3 regions of the Sporosarcina sp. NPDC096371 genome follow, and region 2 is predicted to be linked to each of the others. Evidence: riboswitches for the same ligand, from Rfam matches in the RefSeq annotation. Region 2 holds a riboswitch; each other region holds the start of a gene.
What was found. Region 2 has a riboswitch for thiamine pyrophosphate ahead of tenA (thiaminase II). Riboswitches for the same ligand answer to the same signal wherever they lie in the genome.
Positions count from the first base shown of each region.

Region 1 (3,106 bases), on a different contig from region 2:
TTATCATACTACCCCAATCAAAAATTTCGTTATCTTGCTCTTACATCCCAATAAATACTTATTAGCAAAAAAATGAGGTGATTCCATGAGTAACACTGAAGACGTCTTGCAATTGACTGATGAACGATGGCAAGCAATTACGCAAAATGACCAGTCATATGATGCTATTTTTATTTACGCAGTAACATCAACGGGTATCTGTTGCCGCCCCTCTTGTAAATCGAGGGATCCTAAAAAAGAGAACGTCCGTATTTTCAACGATGTGGATGAGGCCATATCCGAAGGTTTTCGTCCTTGTAAACGTTGTAAGCCTGGCGGGCTAGATTTGCCAGATGAGGAATGGACAGAACAAATCAAAGAATTTATACATGCACATTATCACGAGCCATTGTCGTTGGAAATATTAGCAGACATGTGTCATGGAAGTCCCTATCATTTACAAAGAACCTTTAAGAGAGTTTCCGGGATAACACCCGCCGAATATATCCAAAGAGTACGCATTACACATGCGATGAAAGAACTCTCTACAAATCGTAAATCTATTGCGGAAGTTGGTTTCACTGTTGGTCTTCCTAATACGCCTTATTTCATCACTTTATTCAAAAATCGAACGGGGCAAACACCTAAACAGTATCAAATGGAGGTACAAACAAATGATAAAAAATAGTGAGGATTTCGTGTATTGGATGCTACTTACACACGAATCATGGACCATATATATTGCAGCAACACCAAAAGGACTTTGTTATGTTGGTACACAACGCGCTACCTTCGAAGAGCTTGCCATATGGGTGAAAAAACGGCTCCCTACTTATGTACTGTCGGAAGATGAGAATAGATTAAAACCTTATGCAATAGAATTAATTGATTACTTGGAAGGCAGACGTAAAGAGTTCACATTACCAATGGATCTCCATGGGACAGTATTTCAACAAGCCGTCTGGAAAACGTTGCAAAATATCCCCTACGGCCAGACAGTTTCCTATACGGAGATTGCCGAACAAATTCAAAAACCAAACGCGGTCCGTGCCGTCGGGACTGCGATTGGCGCCAATCCAGTCTTAATCACGGTTCCTTGTCATCGTGTCATCGCAAAAAGTGGGAAGTTGACGGGTTATAGGGGTGGTTTAGAAATGAAAGAGCAGCTACTAAAGCTGGAAAGGGAATGATTATGAGTGTAGGTGGAAACATTATTGTCAATTTCCTATTTGATAACGTAAATAATAGTTAAGAAACGGTTGATTATTTAATTCGTTATATCGGTGAAGTTCAGACATGTTCTTACTATGACGGGCAGTTGGATGAAACGATACTCATTGATAAAAATATGCATGATTTTCATGACAAACAGTATCCACTAATCAAACTGAAATCAGACTTAGGAGAACCATCCATACTAGTCAGTTGGGCGTTCGGAAAAGGCTATTTTGGACTACAGGTTGATATCCCGTTAATGATATTGGGCCAGGATACGGACAGGCATCACAACGAGGAAATGACCGATTATATAGTATCCTTAGCCAACAGACTATTCGAGTCAACTCCTTTCTTTTTCGGATTTGCCAATCATGAACATGAACTAGATACAAGTATCGATCAAAACAAAGTGATTGAAACGATCCAATCATTAAATCCCTCCCTTGCATTTGTACCGAAGAACGGGACTTTGCAAGTTGAGTACGGGAAGTATACGATCGACGGATTGACCCCCTATAAAAAATCTATTTAAAGTTAATAGTTTACAAAATTCAATCCTTCCTTTACACTGAATGCGCTGGAGACAATTCGGCAGAATATGTACTTTACATTCAAAATCACATACGTTGTCTGCACTAGGGGTGCCTATTTTCGGCTGAGATGAGAGCTTTTGCTTCGATCCCTTATAACTCGAACCAGGTAATACTGGCGTGGGGAAGTGCGGTTACTTTTGCCGTAGGTTCCCTATGCGCAAGAGGGCTGCATCTTCACGGATGTGGCTTTTTTTGTGGAGAAAAATAGGGGGAAACGGTTATGGAAACAGCATTTTCTTGTGGAACGAGCCCGATTATTGGATTACGCTTCTCGCTTCATCCAATGGCGGACAATTTTGTAGCCATCATTAAAGGGGCATTATCAGAGGCAGATACATCCAATGTATGGATGCATACCGATGACGTCAGTACGGTGATGCGCGGCAAAGAGATTCATATTTTCGATACGGCCAAAGCCATTGTGCTACATGCTGCAAAAACGGGGGCACATGTCGCCTTTAACGGGACTTTTTCAGTTGGGTGCCCTGGCGATTCTGCGGGGGATGTTTATTTAGAAAAAGAGGATATTCGGTTAAATGAACCACTGGTGAAAGATTTACGGCAATATGTATCCTCACAGTTTGCTTTGTATCCCATGAACAATCCAGATTATATGTCGGTCATTTACAAGGAAGTAGAGCGCGCTAAGGAACAGGGTGTTTTTAATACGAGTATGCATTATGCTAGCGGCTTACACGGGGATATTCATGAAGTTTTTGCATTCTTGGAAGAGGCATTTTCCAAAGCACGTACTACAGAACATCGGCATCTCGTCATGACGGTCAATATGAGCATCAATAGTCCTTCGCATAAAGGGGATGCCTGATATGTTGAAGTCTTGGAAGCTGAAAGAAGTTGTGCTGATGTCGGTGTTGGCTGTTGTGTTTGCTGTCGTCTATTTACTATTCGTTCATGTCGGCAATATTTGGGCGGGTTTTATCGGCCCTATTGCTTATGAATGGATCTTCGGCATTTGGTTTATCGTGTCAATTATCTGTATGTACATCATTCGCAAACCAGGTGCGGCCGTCTTATCTGAAACCGTAGCTGCCGCCATTGAAGTAATGATTGGCAATGCGGTTGGCCCCCGACTTATTTTGAGTGGTCTTATCCAAGGATTAGGAGCAGAAGCTGCATTCGCTGCGACAGGTTATAAACGGTTCAATACATGGGTGCTTATTCTTGCAGGTGTCGGTTCAGCAGTGTTCAGCTTTGCATTTGGCTTTTTGGTTTCAGGTTATGCGGCGCTCTCTCCTACTTATTTAGCTTTAATGTTTGGACTACGTGTCATAAGTGGAGCGCTTATTGCGGGGCTT
Region 1 is NZ_JBIWFE010000002.1:6,301-9,406, reverse strand. It holds gene ACIQ0H_RS05995 (bifunctional transcriptional activator/DNA repair enzyme AdaA) at 86-667, shown strand; gene ACIQ0H_RS05990 (methylated-DNA--[protein]-cysteine S-methyltransferase) at 654-1,169, shown strand; gene ACIQ0H_RS05985 (hypothetical protein) at 1,298-1,729, shown strand; TPP riboswitch at 1,825-1,931, shown strand; gene ACIQ0H_RS05980 (YkoF family thiamine/hydroxymethylpyrimidine-binding protein) at 2,011-2,616, shown strand; gene ACIQ0H_RS05975 (ECF transporter S component) at 2,618-3,106, shown strand, end outside.
Region 1: another riboswitch for thiamine pyrophosphate. It lies ahead of ACIQ0H_RS05980 (YkoF family thiamine/hydroxymethylpyrimidine-binding protein); the one in region 2 lies ahead of tenA (thiaminase II).

Region 2 (3,106 bases):
GCCTTCCCCGCGCGCCATATAAATTTCATGATGGGGAGCTTGGTCATGATAGCCCGTCATGTCAAACGTACCATCCCGCCGCAAAACCGCTTGGACTTCATAGTCGATTGCGGGTGCAGTCGTTAGCGGATTACCAACCGCATGGGTGACGTGAAATCCCGACTCCCCTGATCCATGGTCCAACCTCTTCAAGCGTATCCCCTCATGCGAGGCAGTGGCTTGTCCGCGACATTGCTTCCATCGGCTATAGGCAATCGAAGGGCCAACTGTCTTCGTAAACGTTAGCGGTGCTCGCGCTTGATCATAAGCTAGCTCTATATCTACTCGGGTTCGAAAGCTATCCCCATTCACATCAAACCCTCTGTCATCCCCTTGGAAGTAATGATTCTTCGATAATATATTTGGGTTCTTGACCCATTTATCTGCTAAAAATGTGGAGTAGCGGAATTTCCAGCGCTCCACATTCGGACGACGCAACCGATCTTGAATAGGCGTCAACAATTCTTGCGGTTTCGCAATCCACTTCATGACAGAGAACACTTCAACCGCTGCAGCTTCTTTCGATGAAACAGGATTTAGCACACCAAAAACTGTCGTGACCATCGACTTGCTGATATTAAATCGATCTTCCGACTTCGAAAGCGGACGCTTTGAACGAATGGTATATCGGTATGTTTCATCCAATGAAAAGTCTCGATCAATGTAGCCATTCGTTGTCACTGTTGTCATATATATATCATTGCGAAACACATCATACTCCTCCACATCGGTCATTTCCTCCCAGGACAACGCGATTTGCGTCTTTGCAACGATGGTTGTCATGACGAGCGATTGAAGGGGGTTATCCTTATTCTTGTGCTCCGCAAACGCTGAGGTCTGTAGCGCAATTACCTCGACCACTTCCCCGTTTTCCACACGCTCAATCGCGTAGTTGTAAAGCTTCGCATGCTTAAAATCGCCATCGCTAAACTCCGGCACAGTCCCTTCGTACACATGCTCAGTATCTTTATAAACGTGGTAGATTCCACCCACATCATTCCATGAAAAATAAATGAGATCCGCTTGATGCACAACGTTTTTAATTTCAAAAAACATTACGTTCCGCCTCCTTATTTCAAGTGTGCGGTTCTTAACCAACTACTAAACATCGCATATGTAAGTCTTGCCAATAATCAAACTTGTGTTATAGTTATGTTGAAAATTGAATTGTTTATCGCCACTAGGGGAGTCTTATTAAGGCTGAGACGCATATGGATATGCGGACCCTTGGAACCTGATCTGGATCATACCAGCGTAGGGAAGTGGGACCGCGCTGTTATTCTATTAACCAAACCATCGTGGGCCGCTTCCTGAGCTATATTAGGGGGCGGCCTTTTTTAATTTTATTCAGCGGGAATTCAAACCCCGCTGAATAAAATTAAAGCCGCCGGCGGATGTCACAGATTTTGAGGGGAGTTAAGAAGGCAGTCTAAGTTCGCGACTTCCTGTCGCAACAACTGCATGACCTACATCCTGTAGGCCTCAAGCTCAATTCAAAATCTGGACGCAAATACGCCAAGGCGTATTTAATTTTCAAAAAAAAGAGATGGGGAGTGGACAGGATGACATTTTGTGAAGAAGTACGGTCGGAATGTGATGCATTATGGCAAGGGAGCTTTGACCATCCGTTTGTCAAAGGCATTGCGGAAGGTACGTTGCCACTAGATGTGTTCAAATTTTACGTGCAACAGGATTCTTATTATTTATCACATTTTGCGAAAATCCAGGCGCTTGGTGCTGTGAAAGCAAAAGATTTGAAGACGACTCAACGTTTTGCGGCACATGCAGAACGAACATGTAGTGCGGAAATGTCCTTGCATGAGTCCTTTTTCGGCATGTTAGACATCACCGAAGAAGAGCGTGCAACATTTCAGCCCGCACCGACGGCTTATCAATACGTTTCGCATATGTATCGTGCAGCACACGAAGGTGATTTAGCAGACGTCCTCGCCGCATTGTTACCGTGTTACTGGTTGTATTATGAAATTGGTGAACGGCTAAAAGACGCCAAACCAAATCACCCTGTTTATGATAAATGGATTCAAACGTACAGTTCTGAGTGGTTTGAAACGCTGGTAAAAGAACAAGTTTACCGGATGAATGAATTAGCAGAAGCTGTCTCACCTGAGAGACGCAATGAACTGAAAGAACATTTCCGGAAAAGTAGCTATTATGAATGGCAGTTCTGGGAAATGGCTTGGACCAAACAAGACTGGGCCATCCACTCTTACGACGTGGTGGCGAGCCAATAATGGACGGTCTCTTACAAAAATTACGTGAAGAACAACCACTCGTGCATTGCATGACCAACATTGTCGTTGCCAATTTCCAAGCAAACGGATTACTGGCGCTTGGTGCATCACCCGTCATGGCAGATGCGGTAGAAGAAGCCGCCGAAATTGCCAGCGTGTCGTCTTGTACCGTTTTGAATATCGGCACACTGAAACAAGATACCGTCAAAGCCATGCTGCTAGCAGGAAAAAGCGCCAATGCACATGGCAAACCCGTCATCCTTGATCCCGTCGGTGCGGGCGCGACCGCTTTTCGCAAGGCGTCCGTCTTGGAGATTTTGGATGAAGTCGTTCTAACCCTTATCCGCTGTAATGCGGGTGAACTTGCAGCGATCGCAGGCGTGAAATGGCAATCGAAAGGCGTCGATGCGGGCCAAGGCGATGTGGATGTAAAAGCACTGGCAGAGGAAGTTGCCGTGAGGTATCACTGCATCGTCGCTGTTACCGGCGCAGTCGATATTGTGACCGACGGCAACAAAACGATTTCGATTACAGGGGGGCATCCCCTACTGTCCAAAATAACCGGCGCAGGCTGTCTACTGAGTGCAGTCGCGGGAGCATTTTTAGCGGTGGAGCATGAAAACGAGTTAGAAGCCGTGGCAACTGCATTGACTTTTTATAAAAAGGTGGGCGAACTGGCTGCTGAAAAGGCAGCGGGCCCTGGCGATTTTGCTGTACAACTTTTGAATGCACTTTATCTTGGGAGGCTGACAACATGACCTATGTGGCTATGACAGTGGCGGGTTCAGATAGCGGTGGCGGTGCAGGGATTCAGG
Region 2 is NZ_JBIWFE010000004.1:240,723-243,828, forward strand. It holds gene ACIQ0H_RS12755 (DUF3238 domain-containing protein) at 1-1,095, opposite strand, end outside; TPP riboswitch at 1,212-1,317, shown strand; gene tenA (thiaminase II) at 1,602-2,291, shown strand; gene thiM (hydroxyethylthiazole kinase) at 2,291-3,049, shown strand; gene thiD (bifunctional hydroxymethylpyrimidine kinase/phosphomethylpyrimidine kinase) at 3,046-3,106, shown strand, end outside.

Region 3 (3,106 bases), on a different contig from region 2:
CGGTATTTCTCCGTCAACTTGTCCATGGAAGCACCGTCTGGCTTATAAAATATTTTCACTTGAGAAATGATGCTGAGCGAGCCTTTTTCTATCATCCGCTCATTCATTTTTTGCACAATTTCCAGGAGTTCTGTTAAATCACCTTCCATTGTCGTTTCCAGTGGTGATACTTGATAAGGGACGCCAGCTTCGTCAATGACTGCAATGGCGGCATCCACCAAGGGAATCACATCTTCTCCATTGGGCATTTTCGGTATGATTTGAATACTAACAAGCGCGTTTGTCATTGTTGTTCCTCCTTATTTGGGTAGAAATTCATTGGTAAATGCATCTTTAGCGATAAAATCACCGTCAAGTAAGTCGTTTTCTGTCATCCAGTCTGCATAGTCTTGCCAAATCTCAATCTTTTGTTCACCCCAACGAGGTGCATCGTCTTGATATTTAGATGAAATCCATTGCTGACTCGCTTTGACAAGTTCTTCGTCAAGGTCAGGAACAGCCTTCATTAAAATCGATGCTGCCTCATCTGGATTGCTAATGGAGAAGTCATAGCCTTTCGCAACGGCTTTGACAAAAGCACGGACTGTGTCCGGATTGTTCTTAATCATTTTTTCATTGGTCGTAATGACAGGTGTGTAATAGTCGAGTTTATCGGAGAAGTCTTTTAGATATTGCATATTTAAGTCGATGCCACGCAGTTCGGCCTCAATCCCTGTCCAACCATAGTAAATCCATGCGAAGTCAATATCACGTTCAACTGCCGTGAAAAAGTCTGAACTACCGATGTTGATGTGGTCCACTTTTTTAGCATCTGCTTGTTCTTTTTCCATTAGTGAAGTGATAACGGCCTGCTCGACGGGGGCACCCCAACCTCCATACGTTTTTCCTTCATAATCTTTTGGGGATTCAATACCCGCTTTTTTCAAAGACGCAAATCCCGACGTATTATGTTGGAGAATTGCTGCGATAGAAACGAGTGGTATGTCTGCGGCACGTGCTTCTGTTAGGGATTCTTGTGCGCCGATACCAAATTGGGCTTTACCTGCTGCAACGAGCTTGTCAGCACCTGCCTCGCCCGGGAGTATAATTTCCACATCAAGGCCTTGTTCTTTAAAAAAACCTTTTTCCTGTGCTACGTACAGGCCTGTATGGTTTGTATTTGGCGTCCAATCGAGTACAAATTGAATCTTCTCCAATTCGCCTTCTTTTTTAGACTCATTTCCATTATTGGTACTACATGCCGATAGTAATAGGACGCTGAGCATGATGAACAACAAAGCTTTTCTCAATCTTGTTCCTCCCTTTAAATTCAACGCAATTACGAGAGAACGATTGCCTAGAACGCAAAAATGCGTCCTCCGGGCAACCGAAGAACGCATAAACATAGGCATAGCTAATGAATATGTTCCCTCCGCTGGCCTTAACCAGATCAGGTTCTAAGGGTCTATACTTTCTAAGTATATCTCAACCAGCTCGACTGGTACCCCCACATAATTGTAACTGTATGAATTTTTTATGATTAGTACATCTACTACTCTGCCACATTCGGGTGAATGCGTCAAGCGGGCAGAATAAATGGCTTGTACAGATGCTGGAACAGTTGTTACACTTACTGGCAGATTAGTTGAACAACGAGTGGTTAAATAGGATAGATAAAAGGCTGTTTGTAAAAGGAGATACTATGGATAAAAATGAATTTTTTCATTCCCTTGAAGAAATAGTTGTAGACCCTCTATTCATTGGCGGAAGTATGCAAGATTTAGCTAAAAAAACAGCAAATAACACTTGGTCCATTTCAACTAGCCAATGAAATCTTACTGGAAAACTTTACGACCTTTTTTCAAAGAGTAGTGTTGAACAGACGTGAGCAAATCAGCAATTCAAATAATAGAGATGGAATGCTCTTCTATACTTGGCTTGATTAGCAATCGGCACAAATGAAGTTTAGTGTAATATAAGATTTTTACATTAGGCTTCCATTTGAGGTGGTTAGTGATGAAGAAGAGGTAATCGAAGGTGATATAAATGTAAAAGCATTGAAAGTCTATCTCATCAAAATAAATGAATCATTCTTTTTTGAATAATAGGTGGCGTCAGCTGAATACCAAAACGGATTGTCCCAGCAATAGGACAATCCGTTTTGGTGTAAACACTTATGTAAATACGGCACTACTAGGTAAATCCCTAGTCGGATGGGGCGTATGATTATTTTTCACTCTCTGCGCCGAAAGTGCCCATTTACGCGGGACAGAGGAGTGCCGCGTCTCTGTAATTATAGTTTATCCAGTAGCGACAAGAAATATACCATAAAAGGAAAAACCAGGCATAGGAGCCTGGTTTTTCTGCTTTTAAAAATTTCAGAGGTTTATTACTTTCTAATTTTCTTAATTTCGTCAGCAACAAACTGTACGCTTGTTCCGACAATAACTTGAATACTTTGTGATCCGACAACATTGATGCCGGGTACGCCAGTGCTTTTAATCTTCTTTTGATCGACTTTCTTCATATCTTTTACTTCGATACGTAAGCGTGTTGCACAGTGATCAACAGAAGTGACGTTTGCGTCTCCGCCTAAACCATCATAAATTGTTGCTGCCATACCAGAGAATTTATTTCCTCCTGCTGAAGCAACTGCTCCGTTGTCGTCTTGGATATCCTCATCATCTTCACGACCTGGAGTTTTCAGGTTGAATTTGACAATCAAGAAACGGAATAGGACGTAGTAGATGACTGCAAATACTAGACCTTGAACAAGTAACATAAGTGGTAGATTGGCGATAGGTATTTTTAAACTTAATACAAAGTCTACCAATCCAGCACTAAATCCAAATCCTGCTGTCCAGTGGAATGATGCTGCGACAAATAGAGATAGACCTGTTAAAGCAGCGTGGACAACATAAAGAGCTGGTGCTAGGAACATAAATGCGAATTCAAGTGGTTCCGTAACACCTGTGAAGAATGACGCAAATCCTGCAGCTAACATTAAAGAAGCAGCTTGTTTTTTACGTTTTGTTTTAGCAGTATGATACATGGCAAGAGCTGCCGCTGGTAATCCAAACATCATAATTGGGAAGAAACCTGCTTGGTACATACCGGTAACGCCTTT
Region 3 is NZ_JBIWFE010000001.1:690,650-693,755, forward strand. It holds gene ACIQ0H_RS03160 (thiamine-binding protein) at 1-287, opposite strand, end outside; gene ACIQ0H_RS03165 (ABC transporter substrate-binding protein) at 300-1,265, opposite strand; TPP riboswitch at 1,390-1,498, opposite strand; gene ACIQ0H_RS03170 (hypothetical protein) at 1,682-1,810, shown strand; gene nagE (N-acetylglucosamine-specific PTS transporter subunit IIBC) at 2,369-3,106, opposite strand, start outside.
Region 3: another riboswitch for thiamine pyrophosphate. It lies ahead of ACIQ0H_RS03165 (ABC transporter substrate-binding protein); the one in region 2 lies ahead of tenA (thiaminase II).